2 regions of the Streptomyces sp. NPDC056452 genome follow, and region 1 is predicted to be linked to the other one. Evidence: riboswitches for the same ligand, from Rfam matches in the RefSeq annotation. Region 1 holds a riboswitch; the other holds the start of a gene.

The links. A riboswitch is a leader RNA that binds a small molecule or an ion and turns the genes downstream of it on or off. The one in region 1 is predicted to bind cobalamin.
Region 2: it holds a riboswitch for cobalamin, as region 1 does, so the genes downstream of both, ACFQ6X_RS16600 (CbtB-domain containing protein) here and ACFQ6X_RS21970 (cobalamin biosynthesis protein) in region 1, are expected to answer to the same signal.

The regions. Positions count from the first base shown of each region.
Region 1 covers NZ_JBHTRI010000022.1:52,858-64,660, reverse strand. Annotated here, with positions in the region: gene ACFQ6X_RS22005 (SCO1860 family LAETG-anchored protein) at 1-446, shown strand, start outside; gene cobC (Rv2231c family pyridoxal phosphate-dependent protein CobC) at 527-2,038, opposite strand; gene ACFQ6X_RS21995 (ZIP family metal transporter) at 2,117-2,839, shown strand; gene ACFQ6X_RS21990 (cobyrinate a,c-diamide synthase) at 2,869-4,215, opposite strand; gene cobO (cob(I)yrinic acid a,c-diamide adenosyltransferase) at 4,209-4,817, opposite strand; gene ACFQ6X_RS21980 (putative cobaltochelatase) at 4,817-6,856, opposite strand; gene ACFQ6X_RS21975 (cobyric acid synthase) at 6,853-8,478, opposite strand; gene ACFQ6X_RS21970 (cobalamin biosynthesis protein) at 8,475-9,422, opposite strand; cobalamin riboswitch at 9,552-9,679, opposite strand; gene ACFQ6X_RS21965 (hypothetical protein) at 9,843-10,064, opposite strand; gene ACFQ6X_RS21960 (anion permease) at 10,077-11,339, opposite strand; gene ACFQ6X_RS21955 (class II aldolase/adducin family protein) at 11,655-11,803, shown strand, end outside.
Region 2 covers NZ_JBHTRI010000014.1:136,184-147,986, reverse strand. Annotated here, with positions in the region: gene ACFQ6X_RS16620 (subtilase-type protease inhibitor) at 1-29, opposite strand, end outside; gene ACFQ6X_RS16615 (metallophosphoesterase family protein) at 472-1,377, shown strand; gene ACFQ6X_RS16610 (4'-phosphopantetheinyl transferase) at 1,374-2,084, shown strand; gene ACFQ6X_RS16605 (histidine phosphatase family protein) at 2,008-2,601, opposite strand; adenosylcobalamin (AdoCbl) riboswitch at 2,737-2,834, shown strand; gene ACFQ6X_RS16600 (CbtB-domain containing protein) at 2,879-3,094, shown strand; gene ACFQ6X_RS16595 (CbtA family protein) at 3,121-3,897, shown strand; gene ACFQ6X_RS16590 (GNAT family N-acetyltransferase) at 3,989-4,519, opposite strand; gene ACFQ6X_RS16585 (SDR family oxidoreductase) at 4,666-5,421, shown strand; gene ACFQ6X_RS16580 (TetR/AcrR family transcriptional regulator) at 5,531-6,241, shown strand; gene ACFQ6X_RS16575 (DUF2199 domain-containing protein) at 6,304-7,209, opposite strand; gene ACFQ6X_RS16570 (tetratricopeptide repeat protein) at 7,426-7,782, opposite strand; gene ACFQ6X_RS16565 (pirin family protein) at 7,906-8,871, shown strand; gene ACFQ6X_RS16560 (S8 family serine peptidase) at 9,812-11,803, shown strand, end outside.

The DNA.
Region 1 (11,803 bases):
TGAACCCGGGCAAGCTCAACGTGGCCGATGTGCAGGGAGAGGTCACGCTGGCCGAGGCCACGTGCAGGACGCCGAGGGGTGAGGGCGGCTCGGACAACGGCGGCTCGGACAACGGCGGTTCGGACAACGGCGGTTCGAGCAGCGGCGGTTCGAGCAGCGGGGGTTCTCAGGGCGGCGGCTCCACCGCCGGGTCCTCCGGCGGCGGTTCGACCGGCGGATCCGGTGACACCGGCAGCACGGGCAGCACAGGCAGCACCGGCGACAAGGGCGATGCCGTCGACGTGAAGCCCCAGACCGGCTCCGACCCGGTCCAGGCATCCGGCAGCGGCGACCTCGCGGAGACCGGATCCAGCTCCTCGACCCCGTACATCGCAGCCGGTTCGGCCCTTCTGCTGGCGGCCGGCGCCGGTGCCACGGTCGTCGCCCGCAGGCGCGCCCGGAGCTGAACCACCCGAGGGGGACGTGGGGGGCGGGGCGGGAAGCGGCGTTCGTGTGACGGAACACCGCTCCCCGCCCCCCGGGTCCCTCAGCCGGCCGCTCTCCGGGGCAGCCCCTGCAGCGCCAGGTCGAGGGCCTGGAGGAATCTGTTGGTCGTCACGCGGTCGCGTACGGCCAGCCGCAGCCACTCGCTGCCCAGCCCGGGGAACGTGTCACCGCGCCGTGCGGCGAACCCCCGTGAGCGCAGCCGCTCCCTCACCTCGTCCGCCCGGTCCACCCGCAGGAGAACGAACGGTCCCGCCGCCGGCTCCACCACCTGCACTTCACTGAACTCCGCGAGCCCGGCCAGCAGATGCGCCCGGTCCACCACGACACGGTCCGCCGCATCGGCCGCCTCCACCAGCGCACGCGGCTCCATGCAGGCCTCCGCCGCCGCCAGGGCGGGGGAGGACACCGGCCACAGGGGCTGCGCCTCCTGCAGCAGAGCGAGCGTCGCCGGATCCGCGAGCACATAGCCGATCCGCAGTCCCGCAAGGCCCCAGGTCTTGGTCAGGCTCCGCAGCACGACGAGCCCGGGGACGTCCTCGCGATCGCACAGCGCCTCCCGCTCGCCCGGAACGGCGTCCATGAACGCCTCGTCGACCACCAGCGTCCGCCCGGGCCGAGCCAGTTGCTCCAGCACGCCCGCGGGGTGGAGCACGGACGTCGGGTTGGTCGGATTGCCGACCACCACCAGATCGGCGTCCTCGGGCACCGCCGACGGATCCAGCCGGAAACCGTCCTCCGGACGCAGCACCACCCGCCCGACCTCGTGCCCGGCCGCGCGCAGCGCCGCCTCCGGCTCGGTGAACTGAGGATGCACGACGACCGGCCGCCGGGCCGGCAGCGCCCGTGCGATCAGTACGAAGGCCTCGGCCGCACCCGCCGTCAGCAGGACACGCTCCTCGGGCAGTCCGTGCCGTGCGGCCACCGCCGCCCGTGCCGGACGGCCGTCCGGATAGGCGGCCAGCGAGCCCAGTGACGCGGCTATCCGCTCCCGCAGCCAGTCCGGGGGCGTACCGGTCCGTACGTTCACGGCGAGGTCGGTCAGATCCAGGCCGCGTACTTCCGCGTCGCCGTGGTGCCGCAGATCGGGCCCGGCGCTGTCGATGTGCTTCGTGGGGGGCAGCATGGCAGCCATGGTGAACGGCTCAGCGCCATTCGTCGACGCCGGGGTGCCGACAGAAAGCAGCCGGCGTGCCACCGCGCAGGTCGCCGAGGCCGACTTCCGTTTCGGTACGAGGAGTTCATCCGCGCCGACGAGCGCGGCAGCCTCCGCGACCGACGGTGTGCCGACGGCGTCCCGCGGCGCCCCCGAGGGGTTCGGTACGCGGACGGCGGCCAGCACCGCGGCGGGAAACGCGCGGACCGGCACCCCGAGCCGTGCTGCCGCACCCGTGATCCCCGGTTCGTCCGCCCTCGTGTCGAGCGTTGCCAGTTCCACCACGTCGGAGGCCGCCGACCCGGCCGCGCGCAGTGCCTCGAGGACCAGCTCGAGAACCTCGTCGGCCGTGACGCCCCGGCGGGCACCGACGCCGACGACGAGCACGGTGCGGGTCATGAGCGGAGTCCTTTTCGGGGTGGCGGGTTAGGGCTGCCTGAGATGCGGGCCCGGGGGTCGATCGGCTAGCAAGGGCCCATGGCGGTGTTCGTCGCGCTCGGCGCGTTCCTGATGACCCTGGCCGGCGGCTGGGTCGCTCAACGCGTCACCGACCGCCGTCACCTGGTGCTGGGCCTCGCCGGCGGACTGATGCTCGGCGTCGTCGGTCTCGATCTGCTGCCCGAAGCGGTGGAGGCCGCGGGCGGAGCGGTCTTCGGTGTCCCCGCCGCGCTGCTGCTCTTCGTGGGCGGCTTCCTGGTGGCCCATGTCGTGGAGCGTTCACTGGCCGTACGCCAGGCGGCACATGGTGCGGGCGAGGAGAGAGTGCCGCAGGTCGGGATGACGGCCGCGGCCGCGATGGTGGGACACAGCCTGATGGACGGCATCGCGCTCGGCGCCGCCTTCCAGGTCGGCGGCGGCATGGGCGCCGCCGTCGCTCTCGCCGTGATCACCCACGACTTCGCCGACGGATTCAACACCTACACGATCACCAGCCTCTACGGGAACGCCCGCCGCAAGGCCCTCCTGATGCTGTACGCGGATGCCCTGGCCCCGATCGTGGGCGCGGCGACCACCCTGCTGTTCACCCTTCCGGAGGAACTGCTCGGCTGTTATCTCGGCTTCTTCGGCGGGGCACTCCTCTACCTCGCCGCCGCCGAGATCCTGCCCGAGGCCCACCACGACCACCCGGCCCGCTCCACGCTGCTGTGCACCGTCGCCGGAGTGGGCTTCATCTGGCTGGTCGTCGGCATCGCGGAGTGACCCGGGGCCTCTCGAGCCTCTTGCCGTGCTCATGCCCGGCAGTGCTCCACGAACCGCCGGGCCACCCCGGGTGACGCCGCCCAGTGCGTGTGCAGGTAGCTCGCGTGCACACCCTGCTGGACGAAGCCCTCCACCCGGCGTTCCGGCTGGTGCATCCCCCAGGCAGGGGTGGCACCGGCACCGGGCTCCAGCACCGTCCGGTGGAACTCGTGCCCGCGCAGCCGGGTTCCCGCCGCCGCCAGCACGCTGTCGGACACCGCGACGGCCTGCCGGTAGCCGAGCGTCAGCCGTTCGGACATCCGGGCCGAGGCGTCCAGCACCCCGCACATCGGACGCCCGTCCAGCTCACGCGCCAGATACAGCAGCCCCGCGCACTCGGCCGCCACCGGGGCGCCGGACAGGGCGAGTTCGGTCACCGACCTGCGCAGCGGTTCGTTCGACGACAGCTCCGGCGCGTACATCTCGGGGAAGCCGCCACCGATGACCAGTCCCGCCGTCCCCGCGGGCAGCTTCTCGTCGTGCAACGGGTCGAAGACCACCACATCCGCTCCGGCGGCCGTCAGCAGCTCGGCATGCTCCGCGTACGCGAACGTGAACGCGGCCCCGCCCGCCACGGCCACCACCGGCCGCACCCCGTCGACGGAATGCCGCTCCGGCTCCCACACCTCGTCGGGCAGCGCGGGCGCCGAACGGGCCAGCGCCAGCAGGGCGTCCAGGTCGCAGCCCGCCCGTACGCGCTCCGCCATCGCCCGTACGGCGTCGACTGCCTCGGTCTGCCGCTCCGCCACCGGAACCAGACCCAGATGACGCGAAGGCGTGACCACCTGCGGCGCCCGCCGCAGGGCCCCCAGCACCGGCAGGCCCGTCTCCTCGAGCGCCTCCCGCAGGAGGGCCTCATGCCGGTCGGACGCCACCTTGTTGAGGATCACCCCGCCGATCCGCACCTCGGGATCCCAGGACGCGAAACCGTGCACGAGGGCAGCGACCGAACGGGACTGCGACGAGGCGTCGACGACGAGCACCACGGGAGCCCGGAGGAGCTTCGACACCTGGGCCGTGGAGGCGAGTTCACCCTGCCCCGAAGCGCCGTCGTACAGCCCCATCACGCCCTCGACGACCGCCAGGCCGGCACCGGCGGCACCGTGTGCGAACAGCGGGGCGATCAGCTCCGTACCGCACATGTACGCGTCCAGGTTGCGCCCCGGACGGCCGGTGGCCAGCGCGTGGTACCCCGGGTCGATGTAGTCCGGGCCCACCTTGTGCGGGGACACGGCGAGGCCGCGGCCCGCGAAGGCCGCCATCAGGCCCGTTGCGACCGTTGTCTTGCCGCTGTTGGAGGCCGGCGCGGCAATGACCAGACGAGGAACACTCACCACTCGATGCCCCTCTGGCCCTTCTGACCGGCGTCCATCGGGTGCTTGACCTTCGACATGTCGGTCACCAGATCGGCGGCCTCGATCAGCTTCGCGGGAGCGTTGCGCCCGGTGATCACGACATGCTGCGTCCCCGGACGGTCGCGCATCACCTCGACGACCTCGTCGGTGTCGATCCAGCCCCAGTGCATCGGATAGGCGAACTCGTCCAGCACGTACAGCTTGTACGTCTGAGCCGCCAGGTCGCGCTTGACCTGCTCCCAGCCCTCACGGGCCTTCTCCTCGTTGTCGGAGTTGTCGCCGTGGAGGCCACGCTGGACCCACGACCAGCCCTCGCCCATCTTGTGCCAGTCGACGGTGCCGCCCTCGCCGCTCGCCCCGAGCACCTTCAGCGCGTTCTCCTCGCCGACCTTCCACTTCGCCGACTTCACGAACTGGAACACCCCGATCGGCCAGCCCTGGTTCCAGGCCCGCAGCGCGAGCCCGAAGGCCGCCGTCGACTTGCCCTTGCCGATGCCCGTGTGGACGAAGAGGAGCGGACGGTTACGTCGCTGACGTGTCGTCAGTCCGTCGTCCGGCACCGATACAGGCTGTCCCTGTGGCATTACGCGGCCCTCCCGGCTGCTTGAACATCCTTGACCAGCCCGGCGATCGAGTCGGCGCGCAGTTCGTCGAGCGTGACCGCGCCGCCCCCCATGTCCCGGGCGAGCTGTGCGGCGAGCCCGAGGCGCACGTACCCCGACTCGCAGTCCACGACGACGGACGCCGTGCCCTCGGCGGCATGCAGCCGGCCGGCCCGCGCGGCCAGCGCCACCGGGTCCGGACCACCGGTCGCCCGGCCGTCCGTCACCACGACGAGCAGCGGCCGCCGGGACGGATCGCGCATCCGCTCCACCCGCAGGACGTCGTGCGCCCTCAGCAGGCCCGCGGCCAGCGGGGTGCGCCCACCGGTCGGCAGCGACTCCAGCCGCGCCGCCGCCGCGTCCACCGACGAGGTGGGCGGCAGTACGACCTCGGCATCCTTGCCGCGGAACGTCACCAGGCCCACCTTGTCCCGCCGCTGATAGGCGTCCAGCAGCAGCGACATCACGGCGCCCTTCACGGCGCTCATCCGCTGCCGGGCCGCCATCGACCCCGAGGCGTCCACCACGAAGAGCACCAGGTTTCCCTCGCGCCCCTCCCGCGTCGCCTGCCGCAGGTCGTCACGCCGTACGACGAGGCCCCGGCCGGACCGCCCGCGCGCCCGCTGGTGCGGCGCCGCCGCCTGCACGGTCGCCGCGAGGTGCAGCTTCGTCAGCGACCCCTGGGGCCGCCGCGCCCCCGTCGTGCGCCCGTGCTCGGTACGCGCCCGGGACCGCCGCCCGGCCGCGCCCTCGCCGAGACCGGGCACGCTGAGCATCTTCGTGCGGAACGGCTCCGAGGCGCGTACCGGCTGCTGCTCCCCGCCGCCGGCCGGCGCGGGCGCGTCGGGACGGCCGGATCCGGGACCGCTCTCCTCCTCGGGACCGCTCTCCGTGCCCGGTCCGTTCTCCGTGCCCGGACCGCCCTCCGCGTCGGGACCGCCGCCCTGAGGAGGCAGCCCGCCGCCACCCGGCCCGTCGGGATCCGGATCGTCGTCGCCCCCGTCCGCGTCGTCGGCCGCGTCCCTGAGGGTGTCGTCCAGCTTGTCCTCGTCCAGCCCGGGCGCGTCGAAGGGGTTCCGCCGCCGCCGGTGGGGGAGCGCAAGGAGCGCGGCCTGCCGCACGTCCTCGGCGGTGACCTCATCGCGCCCCGCCCACGCGGCCAGCGCCGTAGCGGTGCGGGCCATGACGATGTCGGCACGCATGCCGTCCACCTCGAAAGCCGCGCACGTCGCGGCGATCTGCCGCAACACACCGTCCCCGAGCACCACTTCGGGCAACAGGACACGCGCGGCGGCGATCCGCGCCCGCAACGCGCCCTCCTCCTGCGCCCACCGGGCGGCGAACCCGTCCGGATCGTCGTCGTACGCGAGCCGCCGCCGTACGACCTCGACCCGCTGGTCGGTGTCGCGGGAGGCAGCCACCTCGACGGTCAGCCCGAAGCGGTCCAGCAACTGCGGTCGCAGCTCGCCCTCTTCGGGGTTCATCGTCCCCACCAGCAGGAACCGCGCCGCATGCCGTACGGAGACACCTTCGCGCTCGACGTACGAGGCACCCATGGCCGCCGCGTCGAGCAGCAGGTCCACCAGGTGGTCGTGGAGCAGATTGACCTCGTCCACGTACAGGATCCCGCGGTGCGCGTCGGCGAGGAGCCCCGGTTCGAAGGCCTTCACCCCCTCCGAGAGCGCCCGCTCGATGTCCAGCGCACCCACGAGCCGGTCCTCGGACGCGCCGACGGGCAGCTCCACGGTCCGCGCGGCGCGCGACACGCCGGTCCCGGCCTCGTGGGGACCGTCGGGACACGCCGGGTCGGGCGCGACCGGATCGCACGAGAACCGGCACCCGGAGACCACGGACACCTCCGGCATGAGCGCGGCGAGCGCCCGCACGGCGGTGGACTTGGCGGTGCCCTTCTCGCCCCGCACGAGAACGCCGCCGACGGCCGGACTGACGGCGTTCAGCAACAGCCCGAGCCGCAGATCGTCCTGTCCGACGATGGCGGTGAAGGGATACGGGGTACTCACGGTGCCTCCTCTGTCACATGCACAATGGGTCCAGCCACATCAGGCGTTCGCTGCGCGTCCGGGGCGGAGCCCCGGCCTGGGGAAGGGACAGAAGCCCCAGCCCCCCGCGGCGCCCCGGGCGGCACGAACGGCAGCCCCGCCGGCGACCCCTCCTCGATCAGCCGCCACAGCGCATCCGTGTCCGCGTGCTCCTCGATCAGATCCCCCAGCCGGTCCAGCTGCTCCTCCCGCAGCTCCGCGAAACTCGTGTCCGGAGCCGCCACGAACCGCCGTCCGGCCGCCCGCGCCACCTCCGCCAGGAACCGCCGCCTGAACGCATCGCTCTCCAGCGACCCGTGCCAGTGCGTCCCCCACACGGCGCCCACCCGGCACCCGTCCAGGAACGGCTCGCCGCCGCGCACCTCGGCGACCCCGTGATGGATCTCGTACCCCTCCACGGGCTCTCCGAGCGCCGACCCGACAGGCCGGCCCAGCACCTTCTCCCGGCCGAACCGGATCCGCACCGGCAGCAGCCCCAGCCCGTCGACCAGCCCCGCCCGCGACTCCACCTCGTCCTCGATGGACTCACCGAGCACCTGGAACCCGCCGCAGATCCCCAGCACCGGAAGCCCCTCGGCGGCCCGCCGCAGCAGCGCGTCGGCCAGCCCCCGCTCGCGCAGCCACGCCAGCGCCTTCACCGTGCCGCGCGTACCGGGCACGATCACCAGGTCCGCGTCGGCGAGCTCCTCGGCCCGGTCCACGAACCGCACCACCACGCCCGGCTCGGCCGCCAGCGCGTCCACATCGGTGAAGTTCGACATCAGCGGCACGGCGCACACCGCGACCCTCAGGACGTCCTGCCCGTGGGGCGGCGCGACGACCGACTCCCGCACGGCGCCGCGCATCGACACCCGCAGCCCGTCCTCCTCGTCGATGCCGAGGCCGTGGGCGAACGGCAGCACCCCGTACGTACGGCGCCCGGTGAGCTCGTACAGCATGTCCAGGCCGGGCTCCAGCAGCGACACATCGCCGCGGAACTTGTTGACGAGGTACCCGGCGACCAGCGACTGGTCCTCGGCGCTCAGCAGCGCCGTCGTACCGAAGAACGAGGCGAACACCCCGCCCCGGTCGATGTCCCCGACGACCAGCACCGGGAAGCGGGCGGCACGCGCGATGCCCATGTTCACGATGTCCGTGCGCCGCAGATTGATCTCGGCCGGACTGCCCGCCCCCTCGCAGATCACGGCGTCATACGTGCCCCGGAGCTGCTCCAGACAGTCCACGACCGTCCCCAGCAGCGATTCCTGGCGCCCGCCGTGGTAGCCGCGCGCGCTCATCTCGCCGACCGGCTTCCCCATCAGGACGACCTGACTGGAGCGGTCACCGCCGGGCTTGAGCAGCACCGGATTCATGAGCACGCTCGGCTCCACCCGGGCGGCCTGCGCCTGCATCGCCTGGGCCCGGCCGATCTCCGCACCCTCGCGGGTCACGAACGAGTTCAGCGACATGTTCTGCGCCTTGAACGGCGCGACCTTCACCCCCCGGCGCACCAGCCACCGGCAGATACCCGCCGTGACGACGCTCTTGCCCGCGTCCGAGGTCGTCCCCGCGACCAGCAGCCCGCCGCCCTGTCCGCCGTTCATGCCCGGCCTCTCCTTCCCGAGGCCAGCCGCGCGGCCGCACACACGCCGAGGGCCAGCACACTCACACGGCGCGAAAGCCGCACCGCGCGTTCGATATCCGCTACGTGCACGTCCCGGCCGGTCGCCCCGTTGAGCACGGGCCGGTGCTCGACCCGCCCGCCGTACGCGAGGGTCCCGCCGAGGCGCACGCCGAGCGCACCCGCGAACGAGGCCTCCACCGGGCCCGCGTTGGGGCTCGGGTGCTTTCCCGCGTCGGCCCGCCAGGCCCGCACGGCCTCGCGCGGACGGCCGCCGGCGGCCACGGCGAGCACGGCGGTGAGGCGGGCACCGGGCCAGCCGGCGAGGTCGTCGAGACGGGCCGAGGCCCAGCCGTAGCGCCGGTGGCGCGGCGACCTGTGGCCGACCATGGCGTCGAGGGTGTTGACGGCCCGGAACCCGACGAGGCCCGGGACACCGCCGATGGCGCCCCACACCAGGGCGCCGACGACGGCGTCGGAGGTGTTCTCGGCGACCGACTCCACCACCGCGCGGGCGATCTGGGGTCCGTCGAGGGCCTGGGGGTCACGTCCGCAGAGGTGCGGCAGCCGCTCGCGGGCCACCTCGATGTCACCGGCGGCGAGCGCGCCGCCGATGGCGCGGGCCTCCCGCCCCAGCGACGTACCGCCGACGACGGACCAGGTGGCGGCGGCGGTCAGCGCCACGGCCGCGGCGGGACGGTTCCGTACGGCACGAGCGGCCAGCGCGGCGGCACCGGCGGCGCCCCCGGCGCAGACCAGCGCGTGCAGGGCGCCCCAGCCGCGGTGATCGCGCCACAGCCGGCTCTCGACGCCTGCCGCGGCCTGCCCGAAGGCGGCGACGGGGTGGCCCCGCCGGGGGTCACCGAGCAGCAGGTCGCCGATCAATCCGGCGGTGGCGCCGTACGCGAAGATGCGGTCGGCTCGCACGGTTCAGCCGGCCGTCGTGCCTCGAACGACCTTCGGAGCGGGTGACACAGGGACCGACGCACGGCAGCCAGGCATGGCAGATGTCCTTAACTCAGGGTCCGCGCCCTGGTTCGACGTGACCGGCGACGAGAGTCTCCTGGCTTCCGGATCCGCAGTTCCCCCGGCCTTCCAGTCCGTGCCGGACCGTGACTTCCGTGTGGGGGCCTGCTCCCCGGTGACAGTGGCGGGACCGCGCCGGATTCGCACCGGCTTCCTCTCCTGTCGCCGTAAATGGCACCGGCAGTCCACCACGCCCCGTGAACGCCCGTCAACCTGCCGTTGACCTGCGGGAGTGCAGTGTGCGCAGACGCACATCGGGCCGGACACACACGTGGTGTGTCCGGCCCGACGGGAGGAGACGGCGGCTCGGCGCCGGGGTGGTCAGACGACGATCAGATAGATCCCGTAGGCGACCGCCGCCGCGCACAGCCCGAAGCAGGCGTACGCGCCGGTGCGCGCCAGCGTGAGAGACCCTCCGGACTGCACCGCCGATGCCTGCTTGGAGAGGCCGATGATGCCGAGGGTGAAGAGGCCGACCAGTGCGACGGTGACCACGAGGCTGACGCCGAAGACGGAGGCGAGAGCTGCCCAGTCGATGTTCATACGGATCTGTCCTTACACCGTGGCCGGTCGGGCCGGGTCGGCCGGGGATCCGGCCGTCGGGGCCGGGGCCGGGATGGTGGTCTTGAGGTCCGGGACGCCGGAGCCGACGGGCGGCGGGCTGACGGCCGCGATGGCGGTGGTGACGACGCCCGCGGGCTCGGCGTCCGTCGCGTTGACGTTGGTGTGGTCGACCGGCTTGCGGCGCGACAGCAGCCAGATGGCAGCGGAGCCCGCGACGAGGAGCACGGCGACCACGCCGACACCCCAGGGGCCCTGCTTGGTGAGGAACTCCGCGCCCGCGCCGACCAGACCGGCGGCCGGCAGGGTCAGGCCCCAGGCGATGAACATGCGGGTGGCGGTGGACCAGCGGACCACGCCCCCCTTGCGTCCGAGACCGGCGCCCATCACGGCGCCGGAGCAGGACTGGGTGGTGGAGAGGGAGAAGCCGAGGTGCGAGGAGGCCAGGATGACCGTGGCCGCACTGGTCTGGGCGGCGAAGCCCTGCGGCGGCTTGAGCTCGGTGAGGCCGCTGCCCATGGTGCGGATGATGCGCCAGCCGCCGAGGTAGGTGCCCATCGCGATCGCGATACCGGCGGAGGCGATGACCCAGACCGGCGGGTTGGAGCCGGGGGCGAGCACGCCACCGGTGACCAGGGCCAGGGTGATGATGCCCATCGTCTTCTGGGCGTCGTTGGTGCCGTGGGCGAGCGAGACGAGACCCGCCGAGGCGATCTGTCCGGCCCGGTAGCCCTTGGCGGTCGACTTCAGCTGCGCCTCGTCGGTGACCTTCCGGTTGAGGCGGTACGTCAGCTTCGTGGCCAGCAGCGCGGCCAGGCCGGCGACGAGGGGGGCCGCGATCGCGGGCAGGAGGACCTTCGTGACGACGGTGCCGCCGTTGATCGAGGACCAGCCGGCCGACATCACCGCGGCGCCGATGAGGCCGCCGAAGAGTGCGTGGGAGGAACTGGAGGGCAGACCCACCAGCCAGGTCAGGAGATTCCACAGGATGGCGCCGACGAGCGCCGCGAAGATGACCTCGGTTCTGAGGCCGTTCTCGTTGATGATCCCGCCGGAGATCGTCTTGGCGACCTCCACCGACAGGAACGCGCCGACGAGGTTGAGAACGGCGGACATGGCCACCGCTGTCTTGGGCTTGAGGGCGCCGGTCGAGATGGTGGTGGCCATCGCGTTGGCGGTGTCGTGGAAACCGTTCGTGAAATCGAACACGAGAGCTGTCACGATCACGATCGCGAGCAGCAGCGTGATGTGTTCCATTTACCCAGGCAATCGTTCGACGTCAGTGGCTGTAGGAACGTAAGCAACCTGGGTGAACGGAAGATGAACTGGGCAGGGCGGTGCGGTGACTCCAAGCGCGAACAGGCATTCCGCTTGTGTGCGCCGAGGGCGGTTGCACCGGCCCGCGGCGGTGCGGGAACCGGCCTTCGCCGGGTTCCGCACCGCATCTGGTCTGCCGCATTTGCCCCATTGGAGAGACATCGGTCACGTGCTTCGCGACGGCTTCGCCCGACAGGTCCTGGCGGGACCCCGCGGACCCGGCGTGATCCGGACGCAGGCCCCTAGGATCGCCGCATGAATGATCAGGACCGGGACGCGATCGAGCGGGCATGGGACGGCGTCGTCGCGACGGCCCGCAGGACGGCCGCGGACGGACTCGTCGTCGGCACCTCGGGCAACGTGTCGGCACGGGTCGGCGAAATCGTCCTGGTCACCCCCAGCGG
Region 2 (11,803 bases), on a different contig from region 1:
ACGCAGAATCTGCCGAGGTTGTAACGCATGCGTGAAGCTCCTTTGCGTGAAGTGGTGATTGCGGTGGGGAGTCTTGCGCCTGCGGGGAGTGAGTGCACATCGATCAGTTCTTTCCGGCCCAACCTCCGCGAGACGGACCTACCGAATGGCCGTTCGGGCAGCTCGGACGTGGTGTGAACGCCTCGTGCCGGGTGTCCGCCATATGGACAGGTTGCAGTGGTACAACCGCGAACTACCGCCTGACCTGCGGTGATGTCGATCTGGTTTTCGCGTGAAACCGCAGGCTTCGGCCGGAAAGCAGTGCTTGAGCAGCTCTGGAGGCGACCTGTGGTCGCGGCTTTCGGAGCGAACCGCCGAGGTCCGTCGGAGCTCTCGCCGGGTGTTCCACGGCGGCCGAGGGAGGCGTGCCGCGGAGGGGACGCGCCGAGGACAAGAGGCCCGGCGGAGCGAGCAGGACGGTAAATTCGAACAATGAGTCAACTGAGCGACCCGGCCCGCCAATCGCCGCCGGGGCGGGGCCGGCTTCTCGCCGTCAGCGACCTCCATCTCGGGATCACCGACAACCGTCCGATCGCCGACAAGCTGCACCCGTCGCACGACGATGACTGGCTCATCGTCGCGGGCGACGTGGCGGAGCAGGCCGAGGAGGTCGCACAGGCGCTGGAGATGCTGGCGGGCCGCTTCGCCCACGTGGTGTGGACCCCCGGCAACCACGAACTGTGGACCGTCGACAAGGATCCCGTACGACTGCGCGGACAGGCACGGTACGAGCACCTCGTCCAGGTGTGCCGCGAGCTCGGCGTGACGACACCGGAGGACCCGTACCCCCGGTGGCAGGGAGCGGACGGGCCGGTGGCCGTCGCCCCCGTGTTCCTGCTGTACGACTACACCTTCAGGGCCCCCGGAACGATGACCAAGGAAGAATCCCTGGCCAAGGCGCACGAGGCCGGCGTCGTCTGCACCGACGAGTACCTGCTCCACCCCGACCCCTACCCCGCCCGGGACGACTGGTGCCGGGCGCGGGTGGCGCAGACCGAGGAGCGGCTCGCCGCGCACGACCCGGACGTCCCTCTCGTCATCACCGGGCACTGGCCGCTGGTGCGCGAACCCACATCCGTCATGTGGTACCCGGAGTTCGCCCAGTGGTGCGGCACGGAACTGACGGCCGACTGGCACCGCCGCTTCAACGTCGCCGCCGTCGTCTACGGGCACCTCCACATCCCCCGTACGACCTGGTTCGACGGAGTGCGCTTCGAGGAGGTCTCGATCGGCTACCCCAGGGAGTGGCGCAAACGTGGCCACCCCCGTGGCCTGCTGCGTCAGATCCTTCCCTACACGGGCGAACAGCCCCCGGACGGGCCGGGGGAGGAGGCGTGATCGAGCAACTGGTGCCCGAGTACGTCGCCTGCGCGGACACCTTCGAGGCGGATGCTCCGGCGGGAACGCTCTACCCCGAGGAAGCGGAACTGGTCGCTCGCAGCGTGGACAAGCGCCGGCACGAGTTCGCGGCCGTGCGCGCCTGCGCGAGACGAGCCATGGCGGCCCTCGGGCTGCCGCCCACACCGGTGCTGCGCGGCCACCGGGGGGCGCCCCTGTGGCCCGAGGGCGTCGTGGGCAGCATGACGCACTGCGAGGGCTACCGAGCCGCGGTGCTGGCCCGGGCGTCCGAAGTGCGCGCACTCGGCATCGACGCGGAACCGGACGAAGCACTGCCGGCCGACGTGTGGGAGGTCATTTCGCTTCCGTCGGAGCGGCGGCGGATCGGGCCCGTGGCGGGCGGCGTGGCCCCCCATTGGGACCGGCTGCTCTTCAGCGCCAAGGAGAGCGTTTTCAAGACCTGGTACCCGCTCACCGGCATCGAGCTCGACTTCGACGAGGCCGAGGTCGAATTCCGCCGGGGTGAAGGGATTCGGCACCGGGGCACCTTCACGGCACAGCTGCACCGTACGGCGCCCGGGATACCGGGGTCGTTCGAGGGAAAGTGGCTGGTCCAGGACGGGTTCGCGGTTACCGCGATCGCCCTGCCCCACGTGCCTCCGGAGGGCGACCGCACCGCAGGTTCCACCGGCCCGACCGTCCGCTGAGCTCGGTGAGCGCGAGCGGGGGAACGTCGAGCCGCCAGAAGGCCTGTACCGGCAGATCCAGCGCCTGGACCACCGCCGCGCGGACGACCGCGGGTTCGACCACGGCCATGACCCGCACATCGCCGTCCCCGGCCAGGGTCTCCAGCCAACTGCCCACCCGGGCAGCCAGGTCCAGGAGCGACTCGCCCCCGTGCGGGGCGGCCGAAGGGTCGCTCAGCCAGGCGGACACGGCGTCGGGTTCGGCGGCGCTCACGTCAGACAGCCGTTGCCCGCTCCAGTGCCCCATGTGCCAGTCGCGGAGAGCAGGTTCGGCACGAGGGTCGAGCCCGAGCGCCTGAGCGGTCTGCCGGCAGCGCTCCGATGGACCGCGCACGTACCGGTCGGCTCCCGGTACGTCACCGGCGGCGTCCCCGGCCCTGCGCAGACCCGCCTCGTCCAACGGTGCGTCACCCTCGAAGCGCGCCTCCCTCGACGCGGCATTCATGGCCGGTGAGATCAACATCACCCGTACCGTCATGCTCGCCCTCCCCTTCTTGAACAACTGCCCGATGCGTAGGCGCCCCATGGGAACACGGCCCGCGCCGCGGGCCGTGACCGGGACGGTTGCACCGTGGCGGCGCCCGAGCAACAGGCGGTATGGTCGCGGCAACCAAGACGAGGTGTGAACGGAAGTCCGGTGAGAATCCGGCACGGTCGCGCCACTGTGTACCCGCTCGTTCTGCGGGAAAGTCAGACCCGGCACCTTCGTCTCAGGCACCACGACAGGGACGCGTGTTCCCACAGGAGGTTCTGCCATGGCACATTCTGCTGCCCCAGCTGCGATCGCACCCGCGATCACCCCCATCTCCCTGAAGGCTATTGCCCCCTGGGCCGTCTTCTTCGGCATCCTGATGCTCGTCCTGCTGTACTTCGTCGGAGCCGAGCAGGGCGCCACCGCGGTCTTCGCGGGCGAGTCCGTGCACGAGTGGGTCCACGACGGACGCCACCTCCTCGGATTCCCCTGCCACTGAAACTCCGGGAATCAGGGGAACGTTCCATGAACTCCGTATCGGTCAGAGCTCTGCTCGTCCGCGGCATGCTCGCCGGCCTCGTGGCCGGCGCGCTCGCCCTTGCCGTGGCCTACTTCCTCGGTGAGTCCCGCGTGGACGCCGCCATCGCGCTGGAAGAGTCACACACCCACGACCACGGCGGCGGCGAGGAACTCGTCAGCCGCACGATGCAGGCAACCGGCGGGCTCGCCACCGGTGTCCTCGTATTCGGCGTGGCCATCGGCGGCATCGCCGCACTCGTCTTCTGCTACGCCCTCGGCCGCATCGGCAGCTTCGGCCCGAGGGCCACGGCCGCACTCGTCGCGGGTGGGGCCCTGCTGACGGTGTACGTCGTGCCGTTCCTGAAGTACCCGGCGAACCCGCCGGCTGTCGGCAACCCCGACACCATCGGACAGCGCACCGGCATGTTCTTCCTGATGGTCGCGCTCAGCGTGCTGCTGGCCGTTGCCGCCGTGATCCTCGGCAAACGTCTCGCACCCCGTCTGGGCAACTGGAACGCGACGACTGCCGCAGGCGCCGGCTATGTCCTCCTGATCGGGCTCGCCTACGCCTTCCTGCCCTCGTTCAACGAGGTCGGCACGGACTTCCCGGCCAGCCTGCTGTGGGAGTTCCGGCTGTCCACGCTCGCCGTCCAGGCGACGCTCTGGACCGCCTTCGGTCTCGTCTTCGGCTACCTGACCGAGCGGCTTCTCGTACCGGCCGCCCGTACCGCGTCGTCGGCGGGTGACCGTACGGCACCCCGCCCGGCCGATGCCGTGAGCTGACCCGCGAGCCCCGTAGGGGCCTACGGCAAGTGAACCCGCCGGGATTCCCGGCGGGTTCCGTCATGTACGGGCTCCGGGCGGAGCCCGAAGTTCAGGCGTCAGGCGTCATGGTCCAGACGTCCGCCCGGTTCGTGCTCCAGTCGATACGGAAGTGCTTGAGCCGGTCGTCCTCGCCGACCAGCCGCATACCGGCCGCTGCCATGACGTGGTGCGACCGGGTGTTGTCGAGATCGGCGTCGCCCTTCACGGACGCGACCCCCTGGGAACGCGCGAAGGCCAGAAGGGCCCGTAGCGCTTCGGAGGCGTACCCCAGGCCACGAACCGAGGGGATCAAGCCGTAGCCGATCGTCACCCGGCCGTCGGAATCGGGCCTTCCGTGAAAGCCCACGCCACCTATCACGTGGCCGTCCGCGCGGCGGCGGATCTCGTAGGCGCCGAACGGCTGGGGGCTGCCGGCGTCCGCGCAGGTCTCCAGGAAGCGGCGGGCGACACCGCGGTCCCCGTCCCCGGGGTATCCGGGTGCCCAGAGCGTGCCTGCCGGCGGTTCACCCGCCTCCACCGATGCGGCTTCGGCCGCGCTCAGCGGGTGCAGCAGGAGGCGTGTCGTCATGAGGTTGTCCATGACAGGCCGGAGTATCACCTCCACAGGGGCCGACGCATGCGAGTTTCGGTACGCGACGGTACGTAGCGTCGCTACGGTAATGGTGTTAGCGTTGTTCGTGTCGGGTCGCGGAGACGGCCGGGGCCCCTCTATCGCAGGAGCAGGTCATGAGTGAGCAACAGCAGCACACCACCGCGCCGCGCAGGGTCGCCCTGGTCACCGGGGGCTCGCGAGGCATCGGCCGCGAGAGCGCCGAGCGGCTCGCGGCCGACGGATTCGCCGTCGTCGTCAACTACGCGGGCAACAAGACCGAGGCGGAAGCGGCCGTAGAGGCTGTCATCTCCGCAGGTGGCGAGGGATTCGCGTTTCAGGCGGACGTCGCCGACGAGACGGCCGTAGCCGCACTCTTCGACGCGGCCGAGGCCGCCTTCGGGGGGATCGACGTGGTCGTCCATGCCGCGGGAGTCATGACGCTCGCACCACTGGTCGACACCGACCTGGACGCCTTGGACCGGATGCACCGCACGAATATCCGCGGCACCTTCGTCGTGGACCAGCAGGCGGCGCGCCGCCTCCGCGACGGCGGGGCGATCATCAACTTCTCCAGCTCGGTGCTCTCGCTCGCCCTCCCGGGATACAGCGCCTACGCCGCCACCAAGGGAGCGGTGGAGGCCATGACGCTGATCCTCGCCCGTGAGCTGCGCGGCCGGGACATCACGGTCAACGCCGTGGCCCCGGGCCCGACCGCCACCGCGCTCTTCCTGGACGGTAAGGATGAGGAGACCATCACGCGGATGGCGGCCCAGCCGCCGCTCGAACGGCTGGGCACGCCGCAGGACATCGCGGAGGTCGTCTCGTTCCTCGCCGGCCCCGCCCGCTGGGTCAACGGCCAGGTGCTGCGCGCCAACGGGGGGATCGTGTGACGGACCGGGCGGCCCTCCTCCGCGACCCTCCCGGACAGGCCCCGACGGTGTGCCGTTCCCCGCACGGGCGCGCGAACCGGGCCGTGCACCGCTTGATAGCGTCCGTGCGGTGAGTACCCGAGCACGCATCCTCGAAGTGGCCGCCGAGCTCGTCGCGGCGTCCCCGGACGGGGACATCTCCACCCGGGCCGTGTGCGAGGCGGCCCAGGTCGGCGCACCGGCTCTCTACCGGCACTTCGGGGACAAGGAAGGGCTGCTGTCGGCGGTGGTCGACCACGGCTACGACGCGTACCTGGCGACGAAGCGGGAACGCGGCGCGTCCACGGACCCCGTCGAGGACCTCCGCAACGGCTGGGACAGCCACATCGAGTTCGCCCTGCGCAACCCGAACCTGTACCGGCTGATGAACTCCCCGGCGATGCGCACACCGCCCGCCGCGGCGCTCGAGTCCCACCGGATCCTGACCCGTGACCTGGAGCGGGCTGCGGAACAGGGGAAGCTTCGCGTCACTCCTGAACTGGCCGCCCAGATGATCATGTCGGCCAATACGGGTGTCGCCCTCATGCTCGTATCCCGCCCCGCGACGTTCTCGGACGACAGCGTGCGCACGCGTGTACGCGACGCTGTGCACGCCGCCGTCTTCACCCCGGACGCGCGCGTCGCCGAGCCGGTGGAGGCCGAAGTTCCCTCAGCTGCAGTCCGGTTGAGGGCATTGCTGAACCGGTCGAAGGGGTCCGGCCTCAGTGCCGCGGAATCGGTCCTGATGAACGAATGGCTGGACCGGGTGTCGAATGCGGCGCAGGGGGACGGGAAGAGCTGACAGGTCGGTCTCTGCCTTCGGATCCGTACCACCGATGCCGACCCGAGGCGCACGTTGTCGGATCAAGAAGGATCCGAGCAGGCGAGGGAACGCCAGACCCGCTGGGCCCAGGTGAGGTCGGCGGAGTCCTCATGGGTGCAGAAAAGCCCGGCGGCGGTGCCTGCGGCCGACACCGTGAAGCCGTAGAACTCGTGCCGCTCCCGGCCGTGGTCGTCCGGGGTCAGCCAGAAGGCGTGGCGGAGTCCGTCGGGCAGAGACTCGGTGAGCCGTTGCGCGGGAAGCTTGTCGGGGGCGCCGTCGAGCAGTACGGAGAGGAAGTCCTCGGGGGAACGTCCCGGGGCGTCATCCGTGAACACTGTCACGGCGGCGCTGCGGTCAGGACCGGCGAACTGATCCGCACCATCGGCGAACCGGGCGGTCAGGCCTGCGGTGCGGACGACGGACCAGCGGTCGCCGAGGCCGGTGCGGACGTCGACGGGGAGCTGGTGCGGGAAGCGGCTGAGGACGTGGTCCCGGTCCCAGACGTCTTCCAGGACGCGGGTGGCCAGCGGGTGGTGGCCGGCGACGAGGTAGGGCAGTTCCTCGGGATCGGCAACCCGGGCGGTGAACGGGGCGCCCAGCAGGTCGTCGCCCCAGGGCCTGACCTTGTTGGAGAGCAGCCCTCTGAAGGTGAGGTCCGAGTAACTCCGGTCCTCCCACCGCTCGTCGGCCTCCCGGAGCGTGGCCTCGTCGACCTCCAGCCATACGCCCAGGACCAGCTCGGTCTCGTACGTCAGCCGGACGGGCAGCAGACAGCGGATGAAGGAGCCGACGCCGTCCACCCGGAGCAGCGCGGAGGGGCCGAGCCGGTGCCGGGCCGCTTCGGGTGCGGTGAGGGCGGCGTCGGGCAGGTTGAATCCGACGTCGATGCGCCGCTCGTCCGTGAGGGAGTCGCCGCAGCAGGAGCAAGAAGGAAGATGGCTGGTCACAGCGCCAGGTTAAGGAATGCCCGCACCGCCCCCGAAGTCAGGGGTCCTGCCCTGAGGTCATGCCCTGACAAGGGCTGTCCCGCAATCCCCGGCGGACACACGACGACCACCACGGCGCTTCGCCGTGTCATCGGAGCGCCCGAACACATTCAGTGTCCGGGCGTCCCTCAGCCTTGCTCTGTGCGCATCTGCAGCCGCGCGCTGATCCATCAGGGACTAAAGGGCATCCCCTTGCGGGAAGTCCCCGGACAGCGCCGCGGCCATCCTCAGATGCGGGGCCGCTTCGGAGGACCGCCCCTGGCGTTCCAGTGTCCGACCGAGCATGAGCCGCGCATACTCCTCGACCGGGTCGCGCTCCAGGACGGCGAGCAGTTCTGCCTCGGCCTTCGCGAGCCGCGCCGAGTGGTAGTAGGCCCGCGCCAGCAGCAGCCGCGGTGCGATCAGCTCCGGCGCCTCGTCCACCAGCCCGTCGAGGATCCGCGCCGCCGTCAGGTACTCCTTGGCGTCGAAGAACATCTGCGCACGGTCCCAGCGGTCGGCCGCGGTGCCGAACTCGTAGTAGGTGTCGTTCACTTCTCCTCCTGGAGCGAATCGGGTCCTGCGGACGCGTCAACACAGGGGTGTAGTTTAATATTCCACTAAATTTTCGGCGTGGGGACCGGCACTCCGCGTCCGTACGGGAATAGGTTGAGCGCCATGAGCAATCTCGATCGCCAGGCCGCACTCTCCGTCTGCGGAGGACGGGGCTTCGTCGTCGCCGAGCCGGTGCGTGAACTCCTCACGCCGCGGCATGTTCAGCTCGGCGAGTCCACCGAGGTCCGCCGACTCCTGCCCAACCTGGGCCGCCGCATGGTCGGCGCCTGGGCCTTCGTGGACCACTACGGCCCCGACGACATCGCCGACGAGCCCGGGATGCAGGTACCGCCGCACCCCCACATGGGCCTGCAGACGGTCAGCTGGCTGCACGACGGCGAGGTCCTGCACCGCGACAGCCTGGGCAGCCTCCGGACGGTCCGCCCGCGCGAGCTGGGCCTGATGACCTCGGGGCGGGCGATCAGCCACTCCGAGGAGAGCCCGAAGCCGCATGCCAGGCTTCTGCACGGAGCACAGCTGTGGGTGGCCCTGCCCGACGCCCACAGGAACGTCGAACCGCACTTCCAGCACCACGCCGACCTCCCCGCGGTCACCGCGCCGGGGCTCACCGCAACGGTGATCCTCGGTGAACTCGACGGCGCCACGTCGCCCGGCACGGCGTACACCCCGATCGTGGGTGCCGACCTGGCCCTGACGGGCGGCGCCGAGGCCCGGCTGCCCCTCGATCCCGACTTCGAGTACGCGGTGCTGTCCATGTCCGGCGAGGCCGAGGTCGACGGCGTCCCGGTACTGCCCGGCTCGATGCTCTACCTTGGCTGCGGCCGGACCGAACTGCCCCTGCGTGCGGTCTCCGACGCCGGGCTCATGCTTCTCGGCGGCGAGCCGTTCGAGGAGGAGATCGTCATGTGGTGGAACTTCATCGGACGGTCCCACGAGGAGATCGAGGCGGCCCGGCTGGACTGGATGGAAGGCCCTCGCTTCGGCGAGGTGAAGGGCTACGACGGCGACCGGCTGCCCGCTCCGGCCATGCCGCCGGTGGCGTTGAAACCGCGGGGAAGGGTGCGCTGAGCTGCATCGATGTGGCACGCGCCAAGCGCGCCCCTGGTCGCGGCAACTCGGCCCCATGCTCAGAAGCGGAATCGATCGAGCGCCTCTCCGGAAGCCTCTGCCTCACGTGCCCGGGATTCCAGAGTGTGGTCGTGTGTGAGCAGCTTCAGTGGACCTGATGCTGACCCAATGCTGACTTGCTGACCCGTCTGGTAGCCGGGGACATAGGTCATGACGGCATGGGTAGCGAAGTCGCTACCCATGCCGCCCAACGCGTCCTTGGTGATGTCAGGGTGCGGTGGATTCGTAGTCTGCCGTGGCTCAGGTTCCTACTGGAGCGACTAGAAGGGGCTGTAGCGCCGGCCAGTTCGTTGGCTTGGGACTGTGAGTGTTCCGGTCCGGTTCAGCTCAGCATCCAATTCCTGCCTCTGGCCATGGGGGTGGATGCACGGTCAAGCAGTCCCGTCGCAACACGCGTAGCCCCTGTTCTTGTTCGCGCATGCGACGGTCGGCACTGGCCGTCGGTTGTCGAATGGTCTCGATTGATGGTCAGGTCTCAACACAGGGGCCGCTGTGTTGTGAGAGGCGGGAAGATGGGTGGGTGCTGCCTCGGGTTCGGCACCTGACTGCCTCCTGGAACGGTCCGGTATCGCCGACAGGCTCGGCGATACCGGAATCATCCCGTCGGCCCCTGAACTGTTCGGAGCCCTCGCAACGCATTTGAAGACGCCCATCGATGGGGTACCGCCCGGTCACCCAAAGGAACCCTCGCCGTCCGCATGGCATCGTCCGATGCCGGGCCCGTCGGTCGGTCATCCCCTTGCTCCGAGTACCGCGCCCGCAGTTGGCGGTTTGACGACACGTCGTGAAATCGCCACCGGTCCCCCTTCCGCCCTGCTCCGCCGCGCGCCGATGATCGTGCGAACGTCACCGGCGCAGTCCAGAGCGGAGCAAGGCACCCATGACACATGTCCCGGAACAAAGACGCCTGTCCCTGGTGATGGCGGCCGCCGTCCTCGCCGCCGTGGCGGGCACGGCGCCCGCGGCCGTCGCCGCACCCGGCCCGGGCACCACGCCGAGCGCCCACAGTGTGCTCGCCTCCCTGGACGACCAGGAGCGAGAAGCGCTGCACCGGATGGCGACGCTGGACATGGGCGGACTCCACGTCACGGACAAGGCGGCGCTGAAGTCCGCCGACCCCGTCGACGTCATCGTGCAACTGCGGACGCCGCCCGCCCGGACCGCCCGTCTGCTGGCCGCCGCCCAGGGGCGCAGCCTCAGCGAGACGGACGCGCGCACCGCGGTCACCGACGCGCAGGGCGCGTTCCGTGACGTGCTGAAGGACATGTTCCCCGAGAAGCAGGCGACCGCGGGGAAGTCCGGCGAGCGGTCCGGGGCGCCCCGGCTGCACCGTAGTTACACCCACAGCTTCGACGGGGTCAGCCTCAGCCTGCCCGGTGACCGGGTCGCCGAACTGCTCGACCACGCGGAGGTCGCCTCGGTGTGGCCCGACAGTACGGTGAAGGCGCTCTCCGACCCGGAGGCCACCACGACGGGCGGCCGGGAGACCGGCAGCGCCGACGACGGCGTGGCCCGCCTGCACGCCGAAGGCATCACCGGCAAGGGCGTCAAGGTTGGCATCATCGACACCGGGATCGACTACCGGCACCCCGACCTCAAGGACGTGTACGAGGGCGGATATGACTTCGTCGACGACGACGCCGACCCGATGGAGACCACGTACGAGGACTGGAAGGCGTCCGGTCAGGCCGAGAGCAACCAGGGCTCCACGTACTACACGGAGCACGGCACCCACGTCGCCGGCATCATCGCCGGCCGGGGCGCCGACGCGAAGGCGCGGGCCGCGCACGGCGTCGCACCCGGCGCCTCCGTCCACGCCTACCGCGTCCTCGGCCCCTACGGCAGCGGCCGCACCAGCAACATCATCGCCGCCATGGACAAGGCGGCCGACGACGGCATGGACGTCGTCAACATGTCGCTGGGCGCCGCCGTCAACGATCCGCTCAGCCCGCAGTCCATAGCCGCCGACAACCTCGTCCTCGCGGGCGTCACCACCGTCATCGCCGCCGGCAACAGCGGCCCGAAGGCGGGCACCGTCGCCACGCCGGCCGCCGCCGCCCTCCCGCTGACGGTCGGCGCCCACTCCGAACCGCTGACCCTGCCCGCGTACTCGCTGGCCGCCGGATCGGCGACGGCGGAGGGCAGGCTGCTCGCCCAGCCCTACGGCGACGCCCTCGACAAGCTGCCGGACGGCGCCCTTCCGGTCGTCGACGCCGGCACCGGTACCGCGGCCGGATACACCGGCATAGACGTCACCGGCAAGGCCGTCCGGATCCTGCGCGGCGGCATCCCGCTCGACGAGAAGGTGCGGCGCGCACACGACAAGGGCGCCGCGGCCGTTCTCCTCGTCAACGACAACGCCGACGAGGGACACATCCCGCACTACATCGGTGAGAACCCGAACTACGTCCCGGCGTTCTCGCTGACCGCGGCGGACGGCGCCGCACTGATGGCAGCCGGCGCCGACGTCTCGTTCGCGCCGGCCGGAACCTTTCGCCTCGGCGACGGTGCGCTGGCCGACTTCAGTTCGCGCGGCCCGGTCTACGGCAGCGCCGCCATCAAGCCCGAGGTCACCGCACCCGGCGTCAGCGTCCTGTCGTCCGTACCCGCCGACATCGTCGACCCGGAAGGCGGCGACTACACGTACGCGTACGCCCGCCTCAGCGGAACCTCGATGGCCGCGCCGTACGTCGCCGGCACCGCCGCGCTGATGCTCCAGCACGACCGCGGATTGACCCCCGACGCCATCAAGACGGCGCTGATGAACACGGCGACCACCCTGCCCGGCGACGTCAGCGTGTTCGAGGCCGGTGCCGGAGCCGTCGACCCGTATGCGGCCGTGCACGCCACCACCGCCGTACAGGTTCCGGAG